DNA from 4 places in the Pararhizobium sp. LjRoot238 genome. Region 3 is predicted to be linked to each of the others. Evidence: riboswitches for the same ligand, from Rfam matches in the RefSeq annotation. Region 3 holds a riboswitch; each other region holds the start of a gene.

Region 1 (7,443 bases), on a different contig from region 3:
GGCACAATCTCATAGCCGGTCACCCGGCGGGACATCATGTCCCAGGTCGGCTTGGCGCCGATCAGCGCCAAAGCTTGGGCGATATCATCGCCGCCGGTGCGCATGTTCGACGTGCCCCAGGCCGTCAGCCCGAAGGAGGTCGGCCATTCGCCATGGTCCTGCAAGTAGCGGCGGATCAGCAATTCGGCCGATTTCTTGCCGAGTTCGAAGGCCGCCGGCGTCGGCACGGCGCGGCTGTCGACCGAATAGAAGTTGCGGCCGGTGGGTAAAACATCCGGCCTCCCGCGCGTCGGCGCACCGGAGGGTCCGGGCGCCACGAAGCGGCCGTCGAGCCCGGTCATCAGCGCCGCGATTTCGGCAGGACCGGATTGGACGATCGACGGCTTCAGGCGGATCTCCACGTCCTCCAGGACTGCTTGCGTGGCAGTCCAGTTTTCCGGACAGGCAAGTTCGCCGGCGACCAATTTTGCAGCCAGAAGTTCGATGCGCTCGACCGTATCGCCCGCGGTGCGCCATGGGGCGTCGCTGAGCTCCGCCAGGATCGCACGTTTCGGACCCGTCCAGGGATCGGAGAGGACGCAGTCGAGCGGGTCGAAAGGACGCTCCGGATTGATCTCCCCCCTTGTGGGGGAGATGTCGGCCCGGCCGACAGAGGGGGGTACCGCGGCGTCTGAGTTTGCGGAGGCTTTACCCCCCTCTGTCCTGTCGGACATCTCCCCCACAAGGGGGGAGATCGATGCGGCGCGCCCCGCATCCGCCGCTATCGCCCGTTGCAGGCTCTGATCGCCGCCCTCGCCCTGCCCGCGCGGCACCCTCGCCAAGGCAACCGTCAGATCGGTCAGAAGCCGTCCTTCCGGCGCGACGCCAAATACATGCAGGCCGTCGCGGATCTGCAGTTCCTTGAGGTCACAGAGATAGGCATCGAGCTTTTCCAGCGCCTTGTCCTCGGCATCGGTCCGGTCAATGCCGGCATCCTGGTCAAGGCCGATATCCCGCACAAGGTCGAGAATCTGCTTGCTGAGCAGCCGCAGACGGCGGGGATCGCCGCCGGCCGCGTCGTAATATTCGTCGACCAGCGCCTCAAGATCCTTGAGCGGCCCATAGGATTCGGCGCGGGTGAGCGGCGGCGTCAGGTGGTCGATGATCACTGCGCTGGTGCGGCGCTTGGCCTGGGTGCCCTCGCCCGGATCATTGACGATGAACGGATAGAGATGCGGCATCGGCCCGAAGACCGCTTCCGGATAGCAGGTCTGCGACAGCGCCAGCGCCTTGCCTGGCAGCCATTCGAGATTGCCGTGCTTGCCCATATGGATGATGGCGTGGGCGCCGAACTCCTTCCGCAGGAAGGCGTAGAAGGCGAGATAGCCGTGCGGCGGCACGAGGTCCGGCGAATGGTAGGTTTCCTTCGGATCGATATTGTAGCCGCGCGCCGGCTGGATGCCGACCAGGGTCTCGCCGAAGCGGGCGAGCGGCAGCGCAAACCGGCCATCGCAGAAGAACGGATCGGCCGCTGGTTCGCCCCATCTACCCGTGACTTGATTCTGAATCTGAACCGGAAGAGACGAGAAGAAGGCATTGTATTGATTGAGCGAAAGCGTCTCGCGGATTTCGCAATCCGAGCGTGCCGAATTGGTTGGCCCTTCCATCAGATACCGGATCAGCGAGTCCCCATCGCGAGGGATGTCATCGATATGATAACCACCTGCGGCCATGGCCTTCATCACTTCGATCGTCCCGGCCGGCGTATCGAGTCCGACGCCGTTGCCGAGCCGGCCGTCGCGGTTCGGATAGTTCGCCATGATGATCGCCACGCGACGCTCATGGGGTGTCGCCCTGCGTAGCCGCGCCCAGTTGGCAGCCAGTTTCGCGGCGAAGGCGACGCGGCCCTCGAGAGGCTCGTGACCGACGATGTTGGCCTCGACATCCGGATCATAGACGGCGGCGGCTTTAAACGAGACGGCGCGCGACAGGATACGGCCGTCGACCTCGGGCAGCGCCACGTTCATCGCCAGATCGCGCGCCATGAGACCCTGCGGCGAGGCTTCCCACGCCTTCCGGGTAGAGCCAGAAAAGATCACCTGCAGCACCGGCGCATCGGTGAACTCCAGCACCGTTGGCTGGCGATCCGCTCCCGGTGCGGAGACCGCAAAGCCGGTGGCGTTCATCACCACGTCCGGCGGCGCCTCGCCAAAGATCGCCTCCAGCGTGCCGATCGACACGGCATCCTTGAGGCTGGAGACGAACACCGGCAGGACAGTCATTCCCTCGGCGGAGAGCGTCTCGATCAGGGCCTCGACGGGCCTGGTTTCGCCGCTTTGGACGAGGGCGCGATAGAAGCAGAGGGCGACGATGGGTGCGTGCCTTAGTTCTTCCGTATGCGCGGAGGCTTTACCCCCCTCTGCCCTGTCGGGCATCTCCCCCTCAAGGGGGGAGATCGCTGGGGGACGCTCTCGTTTTTCCAAGTCGCTCGCGGCAAGTTCGAAGTCCGCTTCGGACTGACCAGATTGCCGCGGGTCAATCTCCCCCCTTGAGGGGGAGATGTCAGCGAAGCTGACAGAGGGGGGTAACTCTCCGCTCGGGACGAACCCGACCGTCTTCTTCCACGCTTCGACGCCGATCACACCCTCGCTCGGCCACCAGATACCGGCCTTGAGCAACGGCGCGGCAGGCTCCGGTTTTTCCGAACCGTCGATCAGCGCATCGGCATAGGCGAGCAGCCGCGCCATATTGTCGGCACCGCCCTCGGTGAAATAGGCCCACATCCGGTTGCGGTCTTCGGCGGAAACCGTCGAAAACGGCTCGAGGCCGGGATCCGGCTTGTCGTAGCCCGGCAAAACGGCGATCTGGAATTTATGCGTGACGGCAGCCGCATGCAGTGCCTCCAGCACGTACTGAAAGTAGCTCGCGCCGCCGAGCGGGCGGACGATGATCAGCTTGGCATGCCGCGCCGTGCGCTCGACATAGGTATCGACCGACATCGGATGTTTCAGCGTCAGCAGACTTGCGACCCGCAGGCTGGATTTGCCTTGCCGCGTGCGGTGGGCGGCGGCGATCGCCGAAAGCTCGGTATCGGCAGCGGACAGGAACAGGACATCGGCGGGCGATTGACCGAGGTCGATCGCTTCCTCGCCGTCCGAGATGGTGCCTTTCTGGGCTAGGAGGAGATGCATGGCATTCTCCGGGGGCCGAAGTACCCCCCTCTGTCTCTGCGTGACATCTCCCCCTCAAGGGGGGAGATCGAGAGCAAGCGGCACCTATAACCACGCACACGCAACTTTGAATGCGAGGTTGCCCCAGCCAATCTCCCCCCTTGAGGGGGAGATGTCCGACAGGACAGAGGGGGGTATGCCGCAATCACCATTCTCTAAACCGCCGCTGCAATCGCAGCGCGCACGGCAGCCTCGTCCATCTCGTGCAAGCCGATCACCACAAGGCGGGTGCCGCGGGTCTCGCCCGGCGCCCAGGCGCGGTCGAAATACTGGTCGATGCGGGCGCCGACGGCCTGGATCAGGAGGCGCATCGGCTTGCCGGGCACGTCGGCGAAACCCTTGATGCGCAGCACGTCGTGTTCCGCGATGACGGTCTTCAGCTTTTCGACAAAGCCCGCCGGATGAGCGATCGCACCGAGTTCGACGACGAAGCTGTCGAATTCGTCGTGATCGTGCTCCTCGCCGTTTTCATGCTCCATTTCATGATGGGACTTGCGGTTGGCGATGTCACTTTCGGTGCCGACGCCGAGACCGAGAAGCACGGCGGCCGAGACTTCGCCGTTCTTCGCCTCGATCATCGACGGCTTGCGGCTGGTGCGTGCGGCGACTTCCTTGCGCACGAAGGCGAGGCCAGTGGAATCGAGCAGGTCGGTCTTGTTGAGAACGATCAGGTCGGCGGCAGTGAGCTGGTCCTCGAACAGTTCCTCGATCGGGCTTTCGTGATCGAGATTGTCATCCTCGACGCGCAGGGCATCGACCTTGTCGTGATCATCGGCAAAGCGGCCGGCGGCAACGGCGGCACTGTCAACGACGGTGATGACGCCATCGACGGTGACTTCGCTGCGGATATCCGGCCAGTTGAAGGCGGCGATCAGCGGTTGCGGCAGCGCAAGACCGGACGTCTCGATGACGATGTGGTCCGGGCGGCTCTCGCGCTCGAGCAGCTTCGTCATGGTCGGGATGAAATCGTCGGCGACGGTGCAGCAGATGCAGCCATTGGTGAGTTCGATGATGTCGTCCTCGCTGCAGGCTTCGGCGCCGCAACCCTTCAGCACGTCGCCGTCAACGCCGAGATCGCCGAACTCGTTGATGATCAGCGCGATGCGCCGGCCATCGGCATTCTCCAGGATGTTGCGGATCATCGTCGTCTTGCCGGCGCCGAGGAAGCCGGTGATGACGGTTGCCGGGATCTTGCCGTGAGCGGCTTTTGCTGTGGTCATGGATCAACCCTTCATTTTCAGCGGCAATCCGGCCGCGATAAAATAGACTTCCGCGGACTTCTCCGCGATAAGCTGGTGCAGCCGGCCGGCATGGTCGCGGAAATCGCGCGCCATGCGGCTTTCCGGCACGATGCCGAGCCCGACCTCGTTCGAAACGAACACGAGCCGCGCCTGCGCCTGCGGCAGCCATTCTGCCAGGTTCTGAAATCCTGCCGCCAGGTCGCGATCCTCCATCATCAGATTGGTGACCCACAGGGTCAGGCAATCGATCAGGATGACGCGGCCGGGCGCGTCGATCGCTTTCAGGCAGGCGGCAAGTTCAAGCGGTTCCTCATGCGTCTGCCAGTCTGGTCCCCGCCGTTCACGATGCTCGGCAATCCTTGCCTGCATCTCCCCGTCCCACGGCCTTCCCGTCGCGACGTAATGCATGTCGAGACCCGACGTGGTGACGAGTTTTTCGGCGAACGTCGATTTACCGGAACGAGCGCCGCCAAGAACCAACACGGGTCCTGTTTTCGTCGATGTCATGAAACGATCCCAGCCTTAATGTTCGCGGGGAAATACGCAGGCGCTGAGGCGAGAAACGCAAAAATGGCCGCTGGGGGAGCGGAACGAGAAAGCCATGACAACCTCCGTGCTGGCATCGGGAGTGTCTCTCCCTGGATCGGGCACGATGCCCTTCAGGATGGCAGGTCTCCTGGCTCACGGCGTCACGAACCTCGTCAAAGGCCCGAACGGGTCCGCCTCGCCTTCCCGGAGTTTTTCGACATCACGAAGAGGTGGACGATTCGTAGAGATAGAGGCGTCCGGCCCCGGCTGATCGTGGTGCCACTCCAGTGGCTTTTCCGGTTGGACCGGCCATTCCGCGGCCGCACCACGCGGCCTGTCCGGAATACCGGTTTTCCCGGATGGCGAACCCTGACCGTTCTACAGTCGCGGGGTCGGCTGCGATAAGAATGCCCGGCTTGGGTCCATCCCTTCACATTCCCATTTACTCCCGAACCGAAACGCCGGTCCGGGAACCATCCAATGGCTGATGATTAGGCGCTCGGTCGAACCCTGTCAATTGAAAGACCGGCTGCTCGAGGCTTCACGGCATCAATGAATCGAGCCACCGCGCGTCGAGTGCCGTTTCGAGTTCGGCCGCGACATCATCGAGCGCCCGATCGACGGACTGACGATAGTTTTCGCCGCCGCCTTCGATGCCGAAACTTTTGAGAAGGGCGGCGCGATAGGCGTCGCTGGTAAACAGGCCATGCAGGTAGGTACCGCTGACCCTGCCATCCGCCGAGACGGCCCCATCGGCGCGGTGGTCAATGATCACGGCAGGACGAGCGCAGTCCGATCCAGTCGTCCGGCCCAAGTGGATTTCGTAACCCTCCAGCGCCACATCATAGACGGCCGAACGGGCATTGCTGTTGCGCACCGTCTTTTCCGGCGCCATTTCGGTTTCGACGGACAGAAGGCCCAGCCCCTCGATCTCGCGCACATTTCCCTCAATGCCGTGCGGGTCGGTAACGCGGCTTCCGAGCATCTGGTAGCCGCCGCAGATGCCGATGACGTGGCCGCCGCGCCGCACATGCGCCTGAAGATCGCGGTCCCATCCTTGAGCGCGAAAATCGGCGAGATCGGCGATCGTCGCCTTCGAGCCCGGAATGACCACCAGGCCGGCATCGACCGGGATCGGCTCTCCGGCGCGGACGAAGACGAGATCGACCTCCGGTTCGGCGGCCAGCGGGTCGAGATCGTCAAAATTGGCGATACGCGACAGGACGGGAACGGCGACCTTCAGCGCCTTGCCGCCGCCCCGCGCCAGTCTTTCCAAGACGACCGAGTCCTCGGCCGGCAGGCGCCCAGCGCTCTTCAACCAGGGAACGACGCCGAAACACGGCCAGCCGGTAAAGCGCTGAACAGCCGCGACGCCGTCATCGAAAAGCGAAACGTCGCCCCGGAACTTGTTGATGAAATAGCCACTGATCATTCGCCGGTCTTCATCGGACAGGATGGTATGGGTACCGACCAGCGATGCGATCACACCACCGCGGTCGATATCGCCGACAAGCACCACCGGAACGTTGGCGCGCGTGGCAAAGCCCATGTTGGCGATGTCGCCGGCGCGAAGATTGATCTCGGCGGGCGATCCCGCCCCTTCAACGATAACAAGATCACGCCCGGCACCGACCGTTTCGAAGCTTTCCATGACGGCGTCCATCAACTTCGGTTTCAGGGCCTGGTAGTCCCGTCCTCTCGCCTGCCCTGCCACCTTGCCCTGCACGATGATCTGGCTGCCGGTATCCGACTGGGGCTTGAGAAGGACCGGGTTCATGTGAACCGAAGATGGTACCCGCGCGGCCATCGACTGCAGCCATTGGGCACGGCCGATCTCGCCGCCATCATCCGAAACGGCAGCATTGTTGGACATGTTCTGCGGCTTGAACGGGGCAACCTTTACCCCGCGATTGCTCATGAGCCGGCACAGGCCCGCCACGAGTACCGTTTTTCCGACATCGGAGCCGGTCCCCTGAAGCATGATCGTCTTTGTCATGACGTCTCGTCTAGCATTGCCGCCGCCACAAGCAAAGCCATGTTTTGCCGTATTTTTGCCGCCTTTTCCGGCGTGGGCTCACGCGTTATTTCCGAACGCTGCAAGACTTGCGCTGCTTCATCGTCAGACTATCCGGAAAACGACATCGGACGACGAAAACGATTATTGCCTGGCCCCAAAACAGGCGTATATCGGCGCCAATCAAATCACGGAGCGGAATAGCTCCACACCCAAGGTCATACCCCGATGCTGTTCATCTTCTCAAAGCCCAATTTCGTGCAGATCGCCTGGAACTCCAGAGCGCCGGAAAACCAGTCGCGCGTGCGCAACACCGTGATGCCGACGCCCTTCGGTCCGCTCGGCCTTATCCGCACACGCAGCGTCGGCTGATCCCATTCCTCCCGCAGACGACCATTCGAACCGCGCTCAGCCAGGGGCGCGGTTTTTTTCTTTTCGATTTGTGTATTTC
Region 2 (7,443 bases), on a different contig from region 3:
CGCCGGCCATCCGGCGCGGCTTGAAAAGAGCGGGCTTCTCCGGCGGTTGGCTTTGAGATAAACGGGCTGCCTGCATAGAAAGAGGCGCCCTTTGGACGAGAACCCAGATACCGACGGTTGGCCGGCCTCTCCCTGGAAAGAGGATGCGCAAGCGGCCATGGCCTGGCAGGCGCAGCGATTTCCGCAGGTTGCCGCCTCACTTGCCGGCGACGACGCGGATTTTTCGTTGGTGACTGACATATGGCGCAAAGACAGTGCCGAGATCGCCGATCTCTTGGACTATCAAGGCCGGTTTGCGGCAGGAATGGATGACCGCACGAAGGGCGCTCATCTGGTCGCCTTCTGCAGCCACCAACTCAGCATCGCTGCCGGTGCCCTCTATCTGAGGACCGGGCTGGTGCCGGATCTCGATCCGGGAAGCCTCGCTATCCGTTTTGAACCGTATGCTCCGAAAAACGCGGGCGAGATTACGCTGGTCTGCCCATCCGATGCCCGCCGCTTTCATTTTCGCTTTCGCAAGTTTCGCCAAGGCCGTGACAGTGCATCCCTGTTTCACGGCAGCTTCGTTGCCAGCCTTGCGCCGGTCGTCGAAACGGTGAAGGCCCGTACCGGTTTGTCGTCGGTTGCGCAATGGCGGCTGGCTGCCGACGGCATTGCCGGCGCGTTTCTCGAAATCGGCGCGGCATCGGCGCAAGAGGAGCGAGCGATGGCTTCGGCGCTCGCTATCGTCAACACGGAAGGCTCGCCGCTCTGTTCAAGCGCATTGCGCTATCAAAAGATCGCCTCGATCGTGAGTGGCGTGCCAGTCGAGCGCATTTTTCGCCTGCGAAGCGGCTGCTGCCTGTATTACCGAACGGATGGCGGGACCTTTTGCGATGTCTGCGTGCTTCTCGACGAGGAGACACAAAAAAGCCGCCTGCGCACTCATCTCGAACGCGCAGGCGGCTGATGTTGCAAGCTGGTTCGTTATGCAGATTTCAGGAAGCGCTCGTTGAAATAACCCGAGACAAGGCCGAGCACGATCCACGAGGCAAGGGCGGTCGCCAGCGCGGCAACGGCGAATTCGGCGCCGAGAACGGCCGGAACCGGGCTCGAAATATCCGCAGGCTGCGGCGCGCCGTAGATATGCGGCGCGGCGATCGCCACAAGGCCGGCGATTTTCGCGACGATTTCGGGGCGCAGCGCAAGCAGATACAGGCCTGCTCCGGAGAGCAAGACCGTCGCCATCCACCATATCTGCCGGTCGTGCAGGTCGGCCGCCGGAAAGCCGGGCAATTCCGGCGGCAGTCCGATTGCGGGTAGCATGTGGACCGCCAGCCAACCGCAAGCGCCCCAGAGGACGCCGTTGCGAAGCGTGATTGGATAGCCGATCAGCAAGCTGATACCGGTCAGCAACAGGCTGAAACCTGTGCCGGTTACGAGATTGGCGAGCAAGGTTCCTGAAAACCGGCTCATGCCAAACATGATGCCGCCTTCGTCTTCATGCTCGCCCTCATGGGCGTAAGCCGGCGTGATCGGAGAAAATGCCGCAAGTAGTTCGCCGATCGCGGATGTCTTCTCCAGTGACGAATGCTGTTGCTGTTGATCCTCGGTGCCGGCGGGCTGTTCCGCGGCAGGCTCCTTGCCTTCATATTCTTCGGCGTGAAGGATGATCGGAACGACCCGCGCAGTCTGCGCCACCGTCGTAAAGACACCCGCAATCAGTCCAGCCACCAACGCGGCCAGAAGCGTTTTGACAATCATTTCGATACTCCCAGGTTCAAGCGGAGCGGCTGCGCGTCAGCCCTCTCCGGCTTGCTGTGTTTGAAATCCCCACGGCAAATGCCGCCCGGTGCCGCAGCACGGGCGCATGAACCGTCGAAGCGTGGTTTCATCGAAACCCGCGTTCTGCTGTCGGATCGAATGCGAAAAGCGCGCAGCTTCCCACATCAGCCGATCAATGGCAGGGGAAACCGTAGGAGTGGCGAACGTCGTGCGCGGTATCGTGCAGCACGGCGGAATTGGCGAGACCGGCGCCGAAAACCAGGAACCCGCCGATCAGAAGGGCGAGGATACCGGCGGTGATGCGGTCGTTGAGGGAGAGCGGAATGCTCGAAACTGTAGACGTAGCCATGACAACCTCCGTGATGGCGCGTGGGAAATTTCCCACCAATTGGGCACCATGCCCTTCATCAACCGGCAGGTTTCCTGGCTCGCGGCGTCAGGTGCTTGGCACCAGTGAGCCTGTCTCGCCTTCCCAAGGTGCGGGCCAAGGCCCGCGCCGCAGTGGCTTTTGCCGGATCGACCGGCATGACAAACTCTGACCGCTCTACAGTCGCGGGGTCGGCCGTGATTGAGATGCCCAGCATGGGTCCATCCGTCACGTTCCCATTTACTCCCCGGAAGCGTTCGCTTCCAAGGAACCAATTGATCCGACGATGATTATGATGTCCCCTGGCTCATGTCAATTCGACGATGCGACCCGCGATGCCGCTTTGCCGTCGCGATTGCCGAAGTTCGCTCGTAGGTCTATCCTTCTGAATTGGGGAGCAAAGTGCGCCGGTCGAGGCCGTCTACTTTAAATAACACTGAATGGTTGCTTGTATTTCTGGTTACATTTCGCGTTTTGCGAAGGAAATAGTTCTTTAGGAACCTTGCGGCAGAATACCGCGCGCGTCTATTTGCGAAGAATCATTCACAGAGAAAACAATGAAAACGGCGAGGTCCGAACAGGAATTTCAGAATATTCTTCGGAGGCTGGAGCTCGCGCTCGATGCCTCCCGGATCGGCGTATGGGAACACGATACGCAGACGGATGAAGTCGTCTGGGATAAGCAGATGCACCGGCTCTATGGAACCGGCAAGACAAACAAGCGCGTCAAGGCGGCGGTGTGGGCCAAGGCGATCCATCCTGATGACCGGGAGCAGGCAGAGGCGGATTTCGCCGATGCCATCAAAGGCAAGGGCATCTATTCGTCGGAGTATCGTATTGTTCTGCCAAACGGCAAACTTCGATATCTCCGGTCGAGGGCGCATTGCTTCGAGCAGGACGGAAATATCACGTTCATCGGCGTCGAATGGGACGTGACGGCGGACGTGCTGCTCAATCGGGAACTGCAGCGCCAGAAAGCCATTGCCGAAAAGCGCGCAGTTGCTCTCGAGGCGAGCGCCCGGCGGATCGAACATGCGGCCGAACACGACTACCTGACCGGGCTACCGAACCGCCGCTTCTTCGATCGCCGATTGGCCGAACTTTCAGAGGATGCGGGGCTCGACAAGTTGGCGATCCTCTACATCGGTCTCGACCGGTTCAAGCAGATCAACGACACGGCCGGTCACTCCGTGGGTGACAATGTGCTGAAATCCGCGGCCAGCCGGATTGTCGCCGCATTGCCAAATAGCGCCTTCGTCACCCGCATAGGCGGCGACGAATTTGCGGTTCTGATCGCCAATTTCGACTCCATCGAAGATTTGAAGACGGTCGCCGAGCGGCTGGCCCAGCAGCTGAAGCAATCGATATGGCACAATGACGAAGTGCTGCGCACCGGTGCGTCGATCGGCCTGGCGTCCGCCAGCGGTAGAAACATCGCCAATCTGCTGGCCGAAGCCGATATCGCCCTTCATCGCGCCAAGAAACTTGGCCGGGGCAGGGTGGAGGTGTTCTCGGCGCAACTCAAGGCGCAGCTCAACAACGAGCGCCGCGTTGCCAAGCAATTTGCGCGCGGCCTGGAAAAGGGAGAGTTTGTTCCCTTTTACCAGGCGCAGGTCGATGCGCGCACGCGCCGTATCGTCGGCTTGGAGGCTTTGGCGCGCTGGCGCCATCCGAAACGCGGGCTTCTGTTGCCGGGTGAATTCCTCACCGTCGCGGGAAATCTTGGCATGCTGGACGACCTGGATGCTGCAATTCTGAAAGCGGCGTTGAAAGACCGGCGCGCCTGGATGCGGCAGGGCGTGCTCGTTCCACGGATCGCGGTGAATGTCTCGGCGGCGCGGCTGTCCGATCCGCTTTTGATTGACGACTTGCAGCAACTGGACGTCGAGGCGGATACGCTGTCATTCGAGTTGCTGGAGACGATCTTTCTGGACGACAGCGAGGAAGGCGTGCTTTCCAATGTTGCTGCGCTGAAGGGTATGGGCATCGACATCGAGATCGACGACTTCGGTTCCGGACACGCCTCGATCATCGGGCTGACGAAGGTGAAACCGCGGCGGCTGAAGATCGACCGGCGGCTGGTATTTCCGATCACCACGTCGCGCGAACAGAAGCGGCTGTTGCGGTCGATCGTTGATATCGCCAAGGCGCTCGACATCGAAGTGGTGGCCGAAGGGGTCGAGACGCTGGAGCATGCCAAGCTTCTGACGCGCCTCGGCTGCGATGTTCTGCAGGGCTACGCGATCGCCTATCCGGTCTCGGGGCCCGAGATGCTGGCCAGGTTGATAGAAACGCAAAACAAGGAACTTGCCGTCCAGCTTTGATGGCATTTCTGCAGAAGGCATCTACGAAGCCAGCAGGTCCTGCATCACGCCGATAATGCGGCGGTGCTGATGCGCGTGACGCGTGCGGATGCTGGTCGCGGCATAGACTGCCTGCGGAATGGCAGGGGCATCTTCCACAGGGAAGGCAGTACCCTCTTTGGCAAGCTGCGTTGCGGTGCCGCTCATCACGTAGGCGGCGCCACCCAGCGTCTTCAGCAAATCCACGATGGCGATGTTCTGCCCCGAAGCCAGCGGTGCGGCCGACAGATGCGGCAGCGCCAGCCTGTGCGCCCGGTCGAAGGCGGGGGAGTAGACGGCCTGGATATAGGTTTCTGGCTGCAGGTCGCTGACTGTTCGCGCGATGGTGCTGACCAGTCTGTAGGTCATTTCTCCGATCCGCTCATAATGCAGGTCGGGCAGGTAGTGCGGTGTGTAGAGGATGGCGAGATCGAGGTCGCCGGCCGCCAGATCGCGATTCATCTGGTTGGAGTAGTCCGCTTCCATGTAGATCGATGTTGCCGGAAGATCGGCGCGGATGGCGGACAGCCAGCGGCCGGCAAAGGCTTCGGCCAGATCATGCTGGATACCGAGGCGCATAGAGCGCTCATAGGCGCCGGCATTCTCCACCGCCCGTGTCGCCTCGTGCCATTGGTGCTGCAGTGCCTTGGCATGATCGAGGAAGCGCAGGCCCGATGCGGTCGGCGCGGTGCCGCCCTTGTTGCGGGTGAAGAGCTTGCGGTTGAACTGCGCCTCCAGCGCCTTGACGCGGTGGGAGACGGTCGATTGCGTGATGTTCAGCCGCTCCGCCGTCCGGTTGAAGCTGCGGGTTTCCATCAGGTCGAGGAAGGTTTCGATGAGGTCGATCTGCATGGTTCTCCACCTAAGACCCCTCCCCAACCCTCCCCACGAGGGGGAGGGGGTTACCGAGAATGCGGCGCCTTTCGAGTGGAATGACCTCGGAAGGCGAACCTGGCACGATAAACTCCCTCCCCCTTGTGGGGAGGGTTGGGGAGGGGCTTCTTTCAACACCTCCAATCTAATCGAATTCTTCGATCAATAAAGCGAATTCTGACCGCTTGATGCAAGTCGGCTTCATTGCCAAAACTTCCCTCCAAACAAGGGGACAGACATGTCGAATTTGCCGTCTCATGCGCGCGTCGTGATCATCGGGGGAGGAGCGGTCGGCGCTTCTGCGCTCTACCATCTGGCCAAGGCCGGATGGAGCGATTGCGTGCTGCTGGAAAAGAACGAGCTGACGGCCGGTTCGACGTGGCATGCGGCGGGCAACGTGCCGACCTTTTCATCGTCCTGGTCGATCATGAACATGCAGCGCTATTCGGCCTCGCTTTATCGCGAGCTTGGCACGCTGGTCGGCTATCCGATGAATTACCACGTCACCGGCTCGGTCCGGCTTGGCCATTCGAAGGAGCGGCTGCAGGAGTTCAAGCGCGTCGTCGGCATGGGCCGGTATCAGGGCATGGACCTCGACATCCTGACACCCAGCCAGATCAAGTCGAAATATCCCTTCGTCGAGACGCATGACCTCACCGGCGCGCTCTACGACCCTTATGACGGCGATATCGATCCGGCGCAGCTGACACAGGCGCTGGCGAAAGGCGCGCGCGACATGGGGGCGAAGATCTTCCGTTTCTGTCCCGCCACCGGCGCTCGCCGGGAAAACGATGAGTGGATTATTTCGACGCCGCAAGGCGAGATCCGCTGCGAATATGTCGTCAATGCCGCTGGTTACTATGCCCGCGAGGTCGGCAAGTGGTTTGGCCGCGACGTGCCGATGATGGTGATGAGCCATCAGTACATGCTGTTCGAGGAAATTCCCGAGCTTGCCGCCTGGTCGAAGGAAGCCGGCCACAAGCTGCCGCTGTTGCGCGACGTGGATAGCTCCTACTACCTGCGTCAGGAAAAGACCGGGATGAACCTCGGTCCCTATGAGCGCAATTGCAAGGCGCACTGGGTGACGCCGGATGATCCGATGCCGGAGGATTTCTCCTTCCAGCTCTTCCCGGACGACCTGGAGCGGCTGGAATGGTATCTGAACGACGCCGTCGAGCGTGTACCAATCCTCGGCACCGCCGGCCTGTCGCGGATGATCAACGGGCCGATCCCCTATGCGCCGGACGGCAACCCACTGATCGGGCCGATGCCGGGCGTGCCGAATGCCTTCGAGGCCTGTGTCTTCACCTTCGGCATCTGCCAGGCCGGTGGCGCCGGCAAGGTGCTGGCCGAATGGGTCACAGAGGGTCAGACGGAGTGGGACATGTGGTCCTGCGATCCGCGCCGCTTCACCAGTTTTGCGACCCAAGACTACTGCATCGCCAAGGGCATGGAAGTCTACGGCCACGAATATGCGATGCATTTCCCGAAACACGCCTGGCCGGCCGGTCGCAACAGGAAGTTGTCTCCGATCCACGACCGGATTGCAGTGCTCGGCGCGCAGTTCAAGCCCTACAACGGCTGGGAGCGCGCCAACTGGTACGCCAAGCCGGGCGACGATACGTCCGAGGAATCAACGCAGACTTGGAACCGGGCGGGTCCGTGGGCGAAGCGGATCGAGGAGGAATGCCTGGCGGTGCGCGATGCCGCCGGCATTCTCGATCTTCCGGGCTTCTCGCGTTACCGGCTGAAGGGCGAGGGCGCGCGTGACTGGCTGCTTGGCCTCATTACCGGCAAAGTGCCGAAGCCCGGCCGCATCGGGCTTGCCTATCTCTCCGACGACAGAGGCCGCATCGTCACCGAAATGTCGGTCATGGCGCTGGAGGAGGATTTCTTCTTCCTGATCACGGCGGCGACGGCGCAATGGCATGATTTCGAGTGGCTGAAAAAGCATCTGCCGGAGGATGCGGCGTTTACGCTGGACGATGTGACTGACAATTTTACCTGCCAGATTCTTTCGGGGCCGAAGTCACGTGACATCCTCGCGGAAGTCTCGGACGCTGATCTTTCCAAGGGCTGGCTGACACATCAGAGCTG
Region 3 (7,443 bases):
CCAGCGCCAGGAACTGCCGGGCCGCGAGGTCGAAATCGTCGATCTGCATGAGCCCCTTGTGGGCGAGGCGGGCGAAGAGGGCGGCCAGTGCGGTGCCGATCTTGCCAGGGCCGTGCTGGCGCCAGGATTCGAAGAGATGCGGGTAGCGTTCGCCTTCCGACTGCACCAGTCTGCGCAGGAATTTCCCATCCTGATTGCAGATGCAGTTGCGGCTGAGGCGCACGGCAAAGGCTGCAAGATCGTCTTCCAGATTGTCCGGATTTTCCGGAAAGGTCGACAGAATCGAGAACAGCATGGCATTCGCCCTGTCCATGACGTCCTCGACGACGGCCGTGAACAGGTTCTCTTTTTCCCGGTAGTGATTGTAGACCGTCTGGCGCGACACGCAGGCTTCGGCGGCGATCTCGTCGATGCTCGCGCCGGCAAAACCCTGGCGGCAAAAGACTTCGGCGGCGGCATCGAGGATCGACAAGCGCTTGGCACATTGTCCGCGCTGACTGTGCACGGAGGTCTTCGGAACTGTGTCATTGGAACTTTTCATGAGGCGAAGATAATGCCTATTGACGTTTTAGACAATGGTGTCTAATTTTACATATGTGTCCAAATTAATTGACACGCTGGTGCCAATTGAGCGCGGGTCCTCCCAAGCACCGCGATCATCCTGGTTACGATCACATTGAACCCTCCTGAGAGCGATGCGGCAAGGCGATGTCCCGGCTGTGCGCCGCTGTTTTCTGAAAGATGATCACCATGACGACCTCCTTTTTTCGCACGGCGCTGATCCTCGGTCTTTTATCGGCGATCGGCCCTTTCGCCATCGATATGTATCTTCCGGCCTTGCCCTCGATCGGACAGGATCTTCAGGCCGAAAACAATGTCGTGCAGCTGAGCCTGCTTGCCTTTTTTATCTCCTTTGCACTCTCCCAACTCGTCTACGGACCGCTGTCGGATATGTGGGGCCGCAAGACGCCGCTTTATCTCGGCATCGGCCTGTTTTCCGTGGCCAGCATCGGCTGCGCGCTGGCGACCGATATCGAAACCCTGATCGCCTTCCGCTTCCTGCAGGGGATCGGCGGAGCCGCCGGCATGGTCATTCCGCGCGCCATCGTCCGTGACATGCATACCGGGGTGCAGGCCGCGCGGCTGATGTCGCTGCTGATGCTGGTCTTCAGCATTTCGCCGATCCTTGCGCCGCTCACCGGCAGCGCCGTCATCGAATTCTACGGCTGGCGCGGCGTCTTCTGGGCGGTCATGGCCGCCTCATTCATTGGCCTGATCCTTCTGGCGACGCAGTTACGGGAAACCCGTCCGAAGGCGCATCGCGCCGAAAGCAGCCTTGGCAGCGCCTTGGCGGCCTATGGTGTGCTCTTGAAGGACAAGAACTTCCTGACGCTCACCTTCATCGGCGGGCTCGGCATCTCCAGCTTCCTCGTCTATCTGGCGAACTCGCCCTTCGTGCTGATCGACCATTACGGCCTGACGCCGACGCAATACAGCCTCGCCTTCTCGACCAACGCCGTGTCGTTCTTCGGCGTATCGCAGGCGACCGGCTGGTTCGGCGAGCGCTTCGGCCTCGTGCGCGTCATGCGTGTCGCCGTCACCGCTTTCGCGCTGACCATGGCAACAATGGCCATCGTCATGAGCCTGGGCTTCAACCAGTTGCCCGTGTTGGCTGTTTTCCTCTTCGTCGGCTATGGCTGTCTTGGTCTTGTCATCCCGACGACGGCGGTTCTGGCGCTGGAGGATCACGGCGAGATCGCCGGCACGGCCTCGTCGCTGATGGGAACATTGCATTTCGTCACGGCCGCTGTCGCCATGGTGGTTGCGTCGGTCTTCTTCGATGGCACCGCGGTGCCGATGGCGATGGGGATAGCGCTGTGCGCCGTCGGCGCGCTGTTGCTAACCCAGGCGACGATCGGCCGCCGCCGTGCGGTGGCTGCTGCAGCCGAATAACCGCGGATCATCGATCGCGTGGAATGCCAGAGGCCCGGGCGATGTTCCGGGCCTTTTGCTGGTCGGGCGGTCGTCCGCCGAAGCTGGACAATTCCGGCCCGAGCGTTATCTCGCTTCCGGAATGAATGACGTGGACCTGAAACCGGGGGCGACGCATGGCTGGCCAGCTGAACATGTGGCAGGGGATCCGGATCCCCGATCTCGACGGAAAAGCGGTTCTGATCACCGGTGCATCGACCGGCATCGGCGCCGCGCTGGTGCGGGCGTTTTCTGTCCAGGGCGCAAGCGTCGCGATTCACTACAATGAGAGCCGCCAGGCGGCAACCGACCTGCTGGCGGAGGTCGAGGCCGCCGGCGGCACGGCGGTGCTTGTCCAGGGCGACGTATCCGCGGATGGGGTAACTGAACGGGTGGTCGAGGAGGCCGCCGGTCATTTCGGCCGGCTCGACGGGCTGATCAACAATGCCGGTGGCATGCTCGGTCGCGTCGCGACCGCCGAAATGAGCGATGCGCACTACCAGCGCGTGATGGATCTGAACGCCCGCTCGGTGCTTGCCGGGACGCGGGCCGCGCATCCCTGGCTGCGCAAACAGGGCGGCTTCATCGTCAATACGACGTCGATCGCCGCCCGCAATGGCGGCGGCAATGGCGCTATTCTCTATGCGGCGGCCAAAGGCTTCGTATCGACCATCACCCGCGGCCACGCCAAGGAATTTGTCGGCGACGGCATCCGCGTCAACGCCGTGGCGCCCGGCATCATCGCGACGCCATTCCACGAACGCTACACCAGCCCTGACATGCTCGATGCGCAACGGCGTACCGTGCCGATGGGCCGGGTCGGCTCGCCGGAGGACTGCGTCGGCGCCTATCTCTTCCTGGCATCGCCCATTTTGTCCGGCTACATCACCGGCCAGATCATCGAGGTCAATGGCGGCCAGTTGATGCCTTAACCGCACGGCGGTGCTTCAGGACTGGTCAATCGCGCGGTTGACAGCGGCACCGTTCGCCTTGACGCCGCCGCCGCGCTCGGACTACATCATTGCCGACGGTTCCCCGATGGATGACTTCGAGGGGATTAATAGGGAACACGGTGCGGAAGACCCAACAGGGACCAAGACCGTGGCTGCCCCCGCAACTGTAAGCGGATTGCCGATCGTCCTTGTGGCGCCTTTTTGAGGCACCATGCCACTGCGAGCCTCTGGTCTCGCGGGAAGGCAGACGCAAAGCACATATTCGCAAGCCAGGAGACCTGCCGTCGAAAGCAATATCCACTCACCCGGGCGGGGTTGCCCGGAAAGGAACCGTCATGATCGATTTCGACCGCCTTGCCGGGCGCTTTGTCGCCTTTTCCCGTATCCTCGCGCCGATTTCCGCAACAGTCGTTGCGTTGGGGAGCCTTTGCACACCGGCCGCGGCTGCGCCGACGCGCTATCCCCTGGAAATTGCCAATTGTGGCCAGACCGTCCGCTTCGAGAAGCCGCCGGAGAAGATTGTCTCGATCGGTCAGGGCATGACCGAAATCCTGTTCTCGCTCGGCTTGGCCGACAAGATTGCCGGGACCGCCGTCTGGGTCGGTCCGGTGCTGAAAGAATATGAGGCCGAAAACCGGAAGATCAAGCGTCTTGCCGACAACGATCCGAGCTTTGAATCCGTCGTCGGCGAGGCGCCGGATCTCGTCGCCGCCGAATTCGAATGGCATGTCGGGCCGCAAGGGTCGGTCGCCAAGCGCGAGCAGTTTTCAGGCCTCGGCATCAACACCTATGTTTCGCCGGCCGATTGCGTCGCCAAGGTCAACACGGATGGCGGCGATGGCGTGCGCAGGCAACTCTTCACGATGGACCTGATCTACCAGGAAATCCGTGAGTTCTCGGAAATCTTCGACATAAGGGATCGCGGCGATGCGCTGATCGCCGACCTGAAAAAGCGGGAATCCGACGCTGTCGCTTCGATCGGTGGAAAGCTCGGCGAGATTCCCGTCGTCTTCTGGTTTTCGAGCAAGGAAGTCGCGGGCGACGCCTTCATCGCCGGCAAGAACAGCGCTCCAGCCTATATCCTGAAGACGATCGGCGTCAGGAATGTCGTGACGACCGAGGAGGAATGGCCTCTGGTCGGCTGGGAAACGATCGCGGAGGCCAATCCGTCCGTCATCGTCATCGCCACCATGGACCGCCGGCGCTACGCGGCGGACGATCCGGCGGTGAAGATCGATTTCCTGGAGAAGGATCCGGTCACCAGCCAGCTGGATGCGGTCAAGAACAGGCGCTTCGTCCGGATGGATGCGCAGTCGATGAACCCGACAATCCGCACCATCGATGGCATCGAGACCCTGGCGCAAGGCATCAAGACATTCGGGTTGTCGCAGTGACACTTGCGGCTATCGGTCAACCTGTGGTGACCGGCGAAAGATGGTGGGCGCGCCTGGCGCTCGCCATCCTGACGCTTGTCGCACTCGCCTTCATGGTCAGCCTCGCCGTCTCGATCGGCGAGATCTCCATCCCGCTCACAACAACCGGCAAGGCCGTGGCCAACCGGATTTTCGGCGCGTCCTTCGAACTCAGCCGCATCCATGAGGGCATCGTCTGGGACTATCGGCTGAGCCGTGCGCTTCTTGCCGCGAGTTCCGGTGCGGCCCTTGCGCTGTCCGGCGCGATCCTGCAGGCGCTGCTGCGCAATCCGCTGGCCGAGCCTTATGTGCTCGGCATTTCCGCCGGCGCATCCACCGGGGCGGTCGCGGTCATGATCCTCGGCTTCGGCTATGGCGTCCTGACGTTGTCAGCCGGCGCTTTCATCGGCGCAATCACGGCCTTCGTTCTCGTCTCGGCACTCGCGGCAGGGGCCGGCGGAGGAGCGGACCGGATCATTCTGGCGGGGGTAGCGGGATCGCAGCTTTTCACCGCGCTGACGTCCTACATCGTCACCACATCGGCCAATGCCGAGCAGGCGCGCGGCGTCATGTTCTGGTTGCTCGGCAGCCTTGCCGGCGTGCGCTGGCCGGATGTCTATCTGGCCGCTCCAGTCGCTCTCGTCGGTTTTGCAGTGTCGATGTTCTATGCCCGAGCGCTCGATGCCTTTACCTTCGGGATCGATGCAGCGGCGGCTCTGGGCATTGCGGTCAGCCGTGTTCGCATCATCCTTCTCGGCGCAACGGCGCTGATGACGGCGGCCATGGTCAGTATCGTCGGCTCCATCGGCTTTGTCGGATTGGTCATTCCGCATGCGGCGCGGTTTCTCGCCGGCCCATCGCACGGCCGCCTTCTGCCTGCCTCGGCGATGATGGGCGCGATCTTCATGGTCACCGCCGATATTGCATCGCGCATCATCATTCCGCAGCAGATCCTGCCGATCGGCGTCGTCACCGCGCTGTTTGGCGCCCCGGCCTTCGCGTTCATTCTCTACAAGGCGAGGAGACCGGTTTGAGCATTTCCGTCCGTGACGTCCACTGGTTGGCCGCCGGCGAGATGATCGTCGACGGCATTAGCATCGACGTAGCGCCCGGCAAGACGCTTGGCCTGCTTGGCCCCAATGGGTCGGGCAAATCCAGCCTGTTGCGTCTCATCTGTCGGCTGCGCAACGTCAAAAGCGGTGTCATTTCGCTGGGAAATACCGATATCGCCGCAATGTCCCGCCTCGATATTGCCCGCCGCGTCGCTTTCGTCGAGCAGCAGGCAACGACTGACGCGCAGGTGACCGTTCTCGACGTCGTGCGGCTCGGGCGCACGCCGCATCGCGGCCCGTTGTCACCCTGGGGGGCCGCGGACGATGCGGCGGTAAATGCCGCTCTTTTCCATGTCGGCATGCCCGGCCGCGCCGGACAGCTTTGGCATACGCTGTCCGGCGGCGAGCGCCAGCGCGTGCACATCGCCCGCGCACTGGCGCAGACACCGAGCGAACTGCTGCTTGACGAGCCGACGAACCATCTCGACATCCAACATCAATTGGAAATCCTCGGCCTGGTGGCGCGGCTGCCGGTGACCAGCATCGTTGCACTGCATGATCTCAATCTGGCAGCGATGTTCTGCGACAGCCTTGCCGTGTTGCACCAGGGCAAGGTCGTAGCCGCGGGCGCGCCGGAGGATATTCTGACGGAAAGGCTTATGGCCGAGGTTTTTGGCGTGCGCGCCCATATCGAACGCTCAGCCTATCACGGCCGGTACCATGTCCAGTATCGGATCGACTGATCGGCATCGCCTTCAAGGTCGTCGAGTATTGATACTGCCGCCGATTCAATCGCTTATGGATGTTCCATAAATCGCCTTACGTCTCAAAAGTTTGTAGCCGCAAAGTTGAAGTGCCCTGTTTCTGCAAAGTTGGAATGTCACACTGCCCGCGTTTTGATGACGTGGGAGATTGCGGATGGGATTGATTGCGATGAGCGAGCGCGATCTGCAGCGGATCGAGGTTTTGTCGAAGGTCATTGACAGCCGGATGACGATGGTGTCGGCGGCGCATGTTCTGGGCTTGAGCGAGCGCCAGGTGCGCCGGCTGCTGGAGCGGATCAGGACGACCGGTGCGGCGTCGATCCGGCACAAGGCGATCGGGCGTCCATCGAACAATCGGATCAGCGACGGCGTGCGCGATTATGCTGTTGCGATCGTACGCGAGCGCTATGCCGATTTCGGTCCGACCTTGGCAGCCGAGAAGCTTGCCGAGCGTGATGGGCTGACGGTGTCGCGCGAGACGTTGCGGCACTGGATGTCGCAGGCTGGCCTCTGGCTGTCGCGCAAGCAGCGTCGGACGTTTCATCAGCCGCGGCTGCGCCGGGAGGCCTATGGCGAACTGGTGCAGATCGATGGTTCGGAGCACCGCTGGTTCGAGGATCGCGGCGATCCGTGTTCGCTGCTGGTGTTCATCGACGATGCCACCGGCAAGCTGATGCAGTTGCGGTTCGTGCGATCGGAAAGTGCGTTCAGCTACTTCGAGGCGCTGGAGCTTTATTTGAGGGATCACGGTGCTCCTGTTGCCTTCTATTCCGATAAGCATTCGGTGTTCAGAGTGGCGAAGAAGGATGCCAAGGGTGGCCAAGGCATGACCCAGTTCGGGCGGGCGCTTTGTGAGCTAAACATCGAGATTCTTTGCGCAAATTCGAGCCAGGCCAAGGGCCGTGTCGAACGTGCGAACCGGACGTTGCAGGACCGCTTGATCAAGGATCTGCGGCTGGCGGAGGTCTCCGACATGGATAGAGGCAATGCCTTCCTGGCGGGCTTCATGGAGCGCCACAATGCGAAGTTTGCGCGCATCCCTGCCCGGCCCGATGATCTGCATCGGCCGGTGAATCTTGCGTCGGACCGGCTCAAGGACATTCTGTGCAAGCGTGAGCAACGCTACATCACGGCACAGCTGACCATTTCGTTCGAGCGCCAGCGGATCATGCTGGAGGAGACCGATGTCACCCGCGGGCTGGTCGGCCGCTATGTCGAGACCTATGCCTATGCGGATGGTCGGCTCGACGTGCGCTGGAAAGGCCATTCGCTGCCGTATCGGGTGTTCTAC
Region 4 (7,443 bases), on a different contig from region 3:
ATCTCGACCTCACCGGAGACCTTCATGACGCGGCAGGTGCCGCAGAGGCCGCCTTCGCAGGCGGCACCGATGCGGACTCCGGCGGCGCGCGCCGTCTGCAGGATGGTCTGGCCCGGCTGGCACTTGGCCTCCTTGCCGGCCATAGTGAAGGTGACGGTGGAGACGGCGGCGGCGTCGACCTCGGCTCCTGCACCGACCGCAAATTCTTCCGATGCAGGCGCTGCGGCCGGCTGAAAACTTTCCTCGTGGTAGCGGTTCATGTCGAAGCCGACGCTTTCCAGCATCGATTTCACGCCGCGCATGAACGGCTCCGGCCCGCAACAGAAGACGGTGCGGTCGCGGAAATCCGGGGAAAGCAGTGCGAGCTTCGACGTCTCGATACGGCCGCGCAGGCCGTGCCAGCCGTGGCGCGGCGCGTGGGTTTCGACGATGAAGCCGAGATTGAGGTTCGGCATGTTACGGGAGATGTTCTCGAGTTCATCGCGGAACAGGAGATCGTCCGGCTGCCGGGCGCAGGAGAGGAAGGTGACGTCCGTCTGCGGGGCGCAATCAGCCATCCAGCGGGTCATCGACATCATCGGCGTGATGCCGGAGCCCGCCGAGATGAACAGGTATTTTTCGCCCGGATGGCGCGCGAAGGAGAAATCGCCGAGCGGGCCGAAGGCCTTCAGCTTCATGCCGGGCTTCAGGTTCTCGAACATCCAGCGCGTGCCGATGCTCGATGCCTGCGCCTTGACGGTCACGGCCACCGAGAAGGGCCGCGACGGCGTCGAAGACAGCGTGTAGGTGCGCATCACCGGATCGTCCGGCTTAACCGGCAGCTCAAGCGTGACGAACTGGCCCGGCAGGTAGCGGAACCAGCTGTCCTTGTCGGCCTTGAAGCCGAAGGTCATCACATCCGGAGCCTCGGCGGTGACGGAGATGCATTCCAGGAGATGCTGCCGGTCGTTGAACGGCAGCAATTCGTCGAAGTGCCGGAAGGATGAAGCAATCGTCATGTCAGGCAACCCGGACCAGAGGGGTGGAGGCTCCGTGCAGGCGATCCTGCATGAAGTTGACGTACCATTCGACGAACTGCATCACGCCGCCTTCATGCTCCTGCGAATAGGGGCCGGGCTGATAGGCGGGCGAGCGGATGCCGAAGGCGTTTTCCTCGACGATCTGGCGGTCCTGATCGTTGGTCTCGGTCCAGACATGCGTCAGTTCTTCAAGGTTATAGTCGACACCTTCGACGGCGTCCTTGTGCACCAACCATTTCGTCGTCACCTGGGTCAATTCAGGGCCGAGCGGCAGCACGCGGAAGGTGATGGCGTGGTCGGCCAGAATGTGGTTCCAGGTGCTCGGATAGTGGAACATCAGCAGCGTGCCGATATGGCTCTGGCTGACATCGTCGGAGAGTTGACGCTTGACGGCGCGCTTGCCGGACATCGTGTAGCTCTCGGCCTCCTGGATCAGCGGCATGCGGGCGACGCGGAACTGACCGGTCGGCGACATCCTGAACTCGCTCGGCAGGCCCTGGGCCTCGCATTTCGCCCAGTGCTCGGCGATGATCGGATCGTCCTTGGCGCCCTGCACGCCGGTCGCGGTCGGCGCTTCCGGATAGGTGCGGCAGAGCTCGGGATGGTTGGCGGCGCAGTGGTAACACTCGCGGTTGTTTTCCCAGACGAGCTTCCAGTTGCCCTTTTCGATGATCGTGCTTTCGAAGGCGACCTTGGTGTCCTTCAGGTTATGCGGCGTCACATAGGACGACACCATGTCGCGCATCGGCTGGAAATCCATCGGCTCCTCGGCGAGGCAGATGAAGATATAGCCGCCGATGGTTTCGCAATGGATGGGCTTCAGGCTGTGCTGCGCCTTGTCGAAATCCTCGCCCATCTGGCGTGCGAAGAGCAGCTTGCCGTCGAGCTCATAGGTCCACTGGTGATAGGGACAGACAAGCTTGGCCGACGAGCCCTTCTGCCCGGCACAGACGCGCGAACCGCGGTGGCGGCAGGAATTGTGAAGCGCCCGGACAGCGCCCTGGCGATCGCGGACGACGACGACCGGATAATCGCCGACCTGGACGGTGAAATAGTTGCCGGCCTTGGGGATTTCGCAGTCATGACCGATGAACAGCCAGTCCTTGTACCAGATCTGCTCCATGTCGAGCTTGTAGAGATCGGGATCGGTGTAGAAGGCCTGTTCCAGGCTGTGCCCGTCGCGGCGGGTCTTGAGTTTGCGGAGGACTTCGCTGCGGAGATCCATGTTCGTTTCCTTGTGCTCGCCACTTTTCGGTTGAGCGAGCAGGAAAGGAACCACCGCCGCGCCGGGAGTGCGCGTGGATATACTGGTTCTCCTTCCGGCTGCCCGCCGCAACCCAGACATCAATTTCACAAACAAGGCTGGTTTCCGGGCTCAGGAGCTGTCCTTTCGGACCGTCGCGGCGCCTTCCCGGATCTCTCCAGTGGCCTTTTGCCGAGGTTTCGCTCCACCACCGTTGCGGGGGCAGCGCCGGATTTCGACCGGCTTCCCAATTCTCCGCCCTCCCTATAAAGGCGGCACCTTGAGTGTCTTCATCTAATCTGCAGATCTGGCCGGACAGCCGCCGATTAGCGACATCCGGTTCCAGAATGGCGACACACGCACAGTTGCGTTTCCAGATGACCGGAGTGGCTATTTTATAAGCAGAAACAACGGAGTTTCCTGATTTTTCGGCAGATGGCGCCTTTTCCGCCACACACCGCCAAATTCTGTGCAGAGACTGTCTCTTTGCGACATATTGCGGCGCGACGGGCCGGTTGAAAGCGCAAGCCTCGCACCATGGAGGGCGGGTAATGCTTGGAAAGACTGCATTAACCCTCGCAATGTAGCTTTTCCTCATGAACGTTTCCGCCGCGGTGTGCCCCAGCACTCCGACGCAATCCTGGTGCAGGCCGATGGCAAACTTGAGATATTTCGACGCTGCTGCCGTCAAGAAACCGGTTCAATCGCCGAAGAGCGCTGTCCACACCGAATTCCTGCGCACCGGGCGCATCAACCGGCCGCAGCAATGGAGCGCCGAGGAAAAACGCTACCTAACCCATCAGGAAGTGGCCGCCCGCACCGGCCGCAGGCTCGAGGCTGCCGGCACCGTAACGCACGAACGCATCAACGGCTTCCATGCCTCCATCCGCTTCCCGAAGCTGATTTTCCATCGCACGCTTTCGGGCAGCCCGCATCTCGGCTATTGCCACGTGACCGCGGCGCGGACGAAGTTCGCCAAGTTCGACGATGTCCGGTGGTCGTTCTACATCGCCAACTTCTTCTCCGACATCGGCGACGACGAGCACTTCTTCGAGAAGATCAAGATGGGCTATTCGCGAATGTATTTCGCCGTCGCGACCGAACTCGACGCGGAGGAAGGCAAGCTCACGCTCAACCGCAGCGTCCACGAAAACGGCCTCCTGTTTCGCACTCGCGATCCGAAGGAAGCCCTGAAAAACGTGCTTTTGCTCGGCGCCTGCAACGAACAGCTTCGCAAGATCATCAACAGCCTCTGACGCTTTCGCGGCAGCCGCCTATCGCTTGTAGATCAGCCAGTCCCGCCCCGCCGGCTGCTCGTCCTCTGCTCCGTGAACGACGGTATAGTCGCCGCCCTTGGCCTGTGCCTTGGCAAGCGCCTTTTCGGCAGTTCCCACAAGATCGAACGCATTGCCGGCGCTGTGCGACATGCACACGCCGACTGAAAGCGTGACGCTGCCAAGGCTGCGGCCGGTTTTCGGATGCTTGAAATGGACGCCGCGCAGGGCCGAACGCAGCAGCGCCATCAGGCGCACGACTTCGCGCTCCTCGCCCGCATTGATCAGGAAGCCGAAGCGGACGCCGTCGAAACGCGCCGCCAGTTCGCTCGGCGGAAAGGCCTGCTGGGTGATGCCGCCGATATGGCGGGCGAGATGATCGGCGATCGCGGCGGCCTGTTCACCGGAGAGCCGCTGGCTGGTATCCGGCTCGGCAATCGCAACGCCGCAGGCGAGCGGCAGCTCGGGATCGGCATAGACCTTGGCCAGCGCCTTGTTGAAAGCGCGGCGGTTGGCAAGGCCGGTCACGGCATCCGAGAATTTCGTCGCCTCGAAATCGGCAAGCTCCTTCTGGACGCCGGCGATGACGTTGGATTGGGCCGTGACGCTCTGCTCCAGTTCGGCGTTTTGCGATACCTGCCGTTCGGTTGCCCGCTTCAGAGCCTGGATCGAGTTCTTCAATGCCGCCTGGCTTGCCTCGTCCGAAACGACGAGTGCCTTCGACGCCTCGCCGATCAACCGGCCATAATCGTCGAGCGAGTTCTTTTCGCGCGAGAGCAAATTCATGAAGTTGCTCATCTCATCACGCACGATCGTCGTCGAGCGCGCCAGAACGCTCGCCTCATGGTGATGCGGCAGGTATTTGCGGCCGAGTTCGTCGAGCGCGGCCTGCGACTTGTTTTTGCCGAGCGCGATGAAGTCCCGCACGAGTTCGGGGTTGGCACCCGCATAGGCCTCGTAGACCAGTTCGTAGTTTCTCGGGACAGCGTCGATGCCCATCTGGTGCATGGCAGTGGCGATGCGCAGGGCAAGGTCGTTGGGCATGGATTTCTTGTTGGCCATTTGCGCTCCGGCAGGGTGTAGGACGCAACAGCTAGCATGTCCAACTTTCAGCTCCGCTAATCGAAGCTGTCGCATTTTAAGAAATCTTGAAGCGGGCTGTATCGATCAGGCACAGTCCGCGACGCCCGCCGAATGCGCTTGGCAATATCCCGCCGAGCCCTGTAATAGAGACCGCAAAGCCCTGCCCTTTCGGGCCTCCCATCGACTTTTGGAAGCTGCATGACCCTCATCATCGACACCAGGACCGAACCGGAGCGCGCATTGACGGTGGCGTGCGAAACGCTGGCCCAAGGCCTGCCGGTCGCGATCCCGACGGAGACGGTCTATGGCCTGGCGGCCGACGCGACAAACCCGGACGCGATCAGCCGCATCTACGAAATGAAGGGCCGCCCACGCTTCAACCCGTTGATCTGCCATGTCGCCGACTTCGACATGGCGCGACGTTATGTCGATTTTGATCCGATCTCGCAAAAGCTCGCCGGGGCCTTCTGGCCGGGGCCGTTGACGCTGATCCTGCCGATGAAACCGGCAAGCGGCGTTCATCCGCTTGCCTCCGCCGGTCTCGACACGCTCGGCATCCGCATGCCCGAAGGGTTTTCGCGGTCGGTAATCAAGCGCTACGGCAAGCCGCTGGCAGCGCCGAGCGCCAACACCTCCGGCAAGATCAGCCCCACCAGCGCCCAGCATGTCGAGGCCGATCTCGGCGGCAAGCTGGCGCTGATCCTCGATGCCGGGCCGGCCGAAATCGGCCTGGAATCGACGATCATCAAGGTCGACGGCGACGAAATCCGGCTGCTGCGGCCGGGCGGGCTCGAAGTCGCTGACATCGAGAAACTGACCGGAAAGACGGTCCTGCGTCCCGATACGGCCGGTGCGGCGATCGAGGCGCCGGGCATGCTCGCCTCCCACTATGCGCCGGGAGCGGCGGTGCGGCTGAACGCGACGGATGTGAAGCCGGGCGAAGCGCTGATCCGCTTTGGCGGCGCGGCTCTGCCCGGGGAAGAAAAGGCCGCTGTGGTTCTTGATCTCAGCCCGTCCGCCAGCCTGCGCGAGGCGGCCGCCAATCTGTTTGCCTATATGAAAAAGGCCGACACTTCCGGCGCCGCGACGATCGCCTTCGGCGCCATTCCAAATGAGGGACTGGGCGAAGCCATCATCGACCGGATCGAACGCGCGGCAGCCCCGAGAGAGGGTAACGGGGCATGAATCTACGCCGAAAATACCCCCCTCTGCCCTGTCGGGCATCTCCCCCTCAAGGGGGGAGATCCTTTCAGGCTTGCCCCTGGCCCCAATCACAAATCTTGGCCGTTGAGCACGATCGATCTCCCCCCTTGTGGGGGAGATGTCCCGAAGGGACAGAGGGGGGTGAAGCGGCTAGCAGCAAGGTATCGATCACATGACGAACACCATCCCCTCCCCCGACATCATTGCCCGCTTCGCCGCCATCGTCGGCGACCGCAACGCGCTGACCGAGCAGGAGGACATCGCACCCTATCTCATCGAATCGCGCGGCCTCTACGAGGGCAACACGCCGCTGGTGCTGAAGCCGGGCAGCGTCGACGAGGTCTCGCAGATCCTCAAACTTGCCAGCGAAACCGGCGTAGCGATCGTGCCGCAGGGTGGCAATACCGGGCACGTCGCCGGCCAGATCCCGCGCACCGGAGCGGCCGATATCGTTCTGTCGCTGGAGCGGCTGAACCGCATCCGCGACATCGACCCGGTCGGCAACGTCATCGTCGCCGACGCGGGCTGTATCCTTGCCGATATCCAGAAGGCGGCCGAAGCGCACAACAGGCTGTTTCCGCTGTCGCTCGGCTCGGAAGGCTCCTGCCGGATCGGCGGCAATCTCTCCACCAATGCCGGCGGTACCGCCGTGCTTGCCTATGGCAACATGCGGCAATTGTGCCTTGGCCTGGAGGTCGTGCTTCCGACCGGCGATATCTGGGACGGGCTGCGGCGGCTGAAAAAGGACAATACCGGCTATGACCTGCGCGACCTGTTCATCGGTGCCGAGGGCACGCTCGGCGTCATCACCGGCGCGGTGCTGAAACTCTTTCCGCAGCCGCTTGGCCATCAGGTCGCCTTTGCCGGCCTGAAAAGCGTTGCCGACGCGCTTGCGCTTTTCGACAAGGCATCGAGCCTCTGCGGTCCGGCCTTGACCGGCTTCGAACTGATGCCGCGGCTTGGCGTCGAGTTTACGGCGAAACACATTCCGGGCGTTCGCGACCCGTTGGACACGGTGCATGCCTGGTACGCGCTGATCGACATCTCGACTTCGGATTCGGCAGAAACCGCCGAACGGATGATGAGCGAACTATTGGAAACGGAGATTTCAGGCGGTCTCGTCGAAAACGCCGCGGTGGCTGCCAGCGAGGCCCAGCGCAAGAGCCTCTGGCACATGCGCGAAAGCATGTCGCCGGCGCAGAAGCGGGAGGGCGGCTCGATCAAGCATGATGTCTCCGTGCCGGTATCGAGCATCCCGGCCTTCATGGCTGAGGCGGATGCGGCGGTGATGGCAGCCATTCCCGGCGCCCGCATCTGCGCCTTCGGACACATGGGCGACGGCAATATCCATTACAACATTTCCCAGCCGATCGCTGCCGACAGGCAAGCCTTCCTTTCCCGCTGGCGCGAGATGAACACGATCATACATGGCATCGTGCTGAACTATAACGGCTCGATCTCGGCGGAACACGGCATCGGACAGTTGAAACGCGACGAACTGGCGAAGGTGCGTTCACCGATCGAGATCGACCTGATGCAGCGCATCAAACACGCCTTCGACCCCGCCGGGATCATGAATCCCGACAAGGTGCTGAAAGCCTGACGAATAGAATCAAGCGCC

The links. Region 3 has a riboswitch for cobalamin ahead of ACSQ3F_RS28450 (ABC transporter substrate-binding protein). Riboswitches for the same ligand answer to the same signal wherever they lie in the genome.
Region 1: linked by a shared signal. The riboswitch ahead of cobU (bifunctional adenosylcobinamide kinase/adenosylcobinamide-phosphate guanylyltransferase) and the one ahead of ACSQ3F_RS28450 (ABC transporter substrate-binding protein) in region 3 are both predicted to bind cobalamin.
Region 2: linked by a shared signal. The riboswitch ahead of ACSQ3F_RS13695 (CbtB domain-containing protein) and the one ahead of ACSQ3F_RS28450 (ABC transporter substrate-binding protein) in region 3 are both predicted to bind cobalamin.
Region 4: linked by a shared signal. The riboswitch ahead of ACSQ3F_RS01495 (aromatic ring-hydroxylating oxygenase subunit alpha) and the one ahead of ACSQ3F_RS28450 (ABC transporter substrate-binding protein) in region 3 are both predicted to bind cobalamin.

The regions. Positions count from the first base shown of each region.
Region 1 is NZ_CAXUPP020000001.1:3,133,105-3,140,547, reverse strand. Features, by position in the region: gene cobN (cobaltochelatase subunit CobN) at 1-3,170, opposite strand, end outside; gene cobW (cobalamin biosynthesis protein CobW) at 3,365-4,429, opposite strand; gene cobU (bifunctional adenosylcobinamide kinase/adenosylcobinamide-phosphate guanylyltransferase) at 4,433-4,957, opposite strand; cobalamin riboswitch at 5,100-5,471, opposite strand; gene ACSQ3F_RS15215 (cobyric acid synthase) at 5,520-6,974, opposite strand; gene ACSQ3F_RS15210 (hypothetical protein) at 7,221-7,364, shown strand.
Region 2 is NZ_CAXUPP020000001.1:2,812,091-2,819,533, forward strand. Features, by position in the region: gene ACSQ3F_RS13680 (glucoamylase family protein) at 1-56, shown strand, start outside; gene ACSQ3F_RS13685 ((2Fe-2S)-binding protein) at 92-949, shown strand; gene ACSQ3F_RS13690 (CbtA family protein) at 967-1,743, opposite strand; gene ACSQ3F_RS13695 (CbtB domain-containing protein) at 1,937-2,113, opposite strand; cobalamin riboswitch at 2,161-2,422, opposite strand; gene ACSQ3F_RS13700 (bifunctional diguanylate cyclase/phosphodiesterase) at 2,689-4,455, shown strand; gene ACSQ3F_RS13705 (LysR family transcriptional regulator) at 4,477-5,325, opposite strand; gene ACSQ3F_RS13710 (GcvT family protein) at 5,585-7,443, shown strand, end outside.
Region 3 is NZ_CAXUPP020000005.1:149,021-156,463, reverse strand. Features, by position in the region: gene ACSQ3F_RS28465 (TetR/AcrR family transcriptional regulator C-terminal domain-containing protein) at 1-541, opposite strand, end outside; gene ACSQ3F_RS28460 (multidrug effflux MFS transporter) at 751-1,953, shown strand; gene ACSQ3F_RS28455 (SDR family NAD(P)-dependent oxidoreductase) at 2,109-2,903, shown strand; cobalamin riboswitch at 2,983-3,224, shown strand; gene ACSQ3F_RS28450 (ABC transporter substrate-binding protein) at 3,260-4,318, shown strand; gene ACSQ3F_RS28445 (FecCD family ABC transporter permease) at 4,411-5,370, shown strand; gene ACSQ3F_RS28440 (ABC transporter ATP-binding protein) at 5,412-6,131, shown strand; gene ACSQ3F_RS28435 (ISNCY family transposase) at 6,307-7,443, shown strand, end outside.
Region 4 is NZ_CAXUPP020000001.1:275,075-282,517, forward strand. Features, by position in the region: gene ACSQ3F_RS01490 (2Fe-2S iron-sulfur cluster-binding protein) at 1-998, opposite strand, end outside; gene ACSQ3F_RS01495 (aromatic ring-hydroxylating oxygenase subunit alpha) at 1,000-2,244, opposite strand; cobalamin riboswitch at 2,363-2,560, opposite strand; gene ACSQ3F_RS01500 (DUF6656 family protein) at 2,916-3,518, shown strand; gene ACSQ3F_RS01505 (diguanylate cyclase domain-containing protein) at 3,537-4,598, opposite strand; gene ACSQ3F_RS01510 (L-threonylcarbamoyladenylate synthase) at 4,818-5,804, shown strand; gene ACSQ3F_RS01515 (FAD-binding oxidoreductase) at 5,995-7,425, shown strand; gene ACSQ3F_RS01520 (DUF1217 domain-containing protein) at 7,435-7,443, opposite strand, start outside.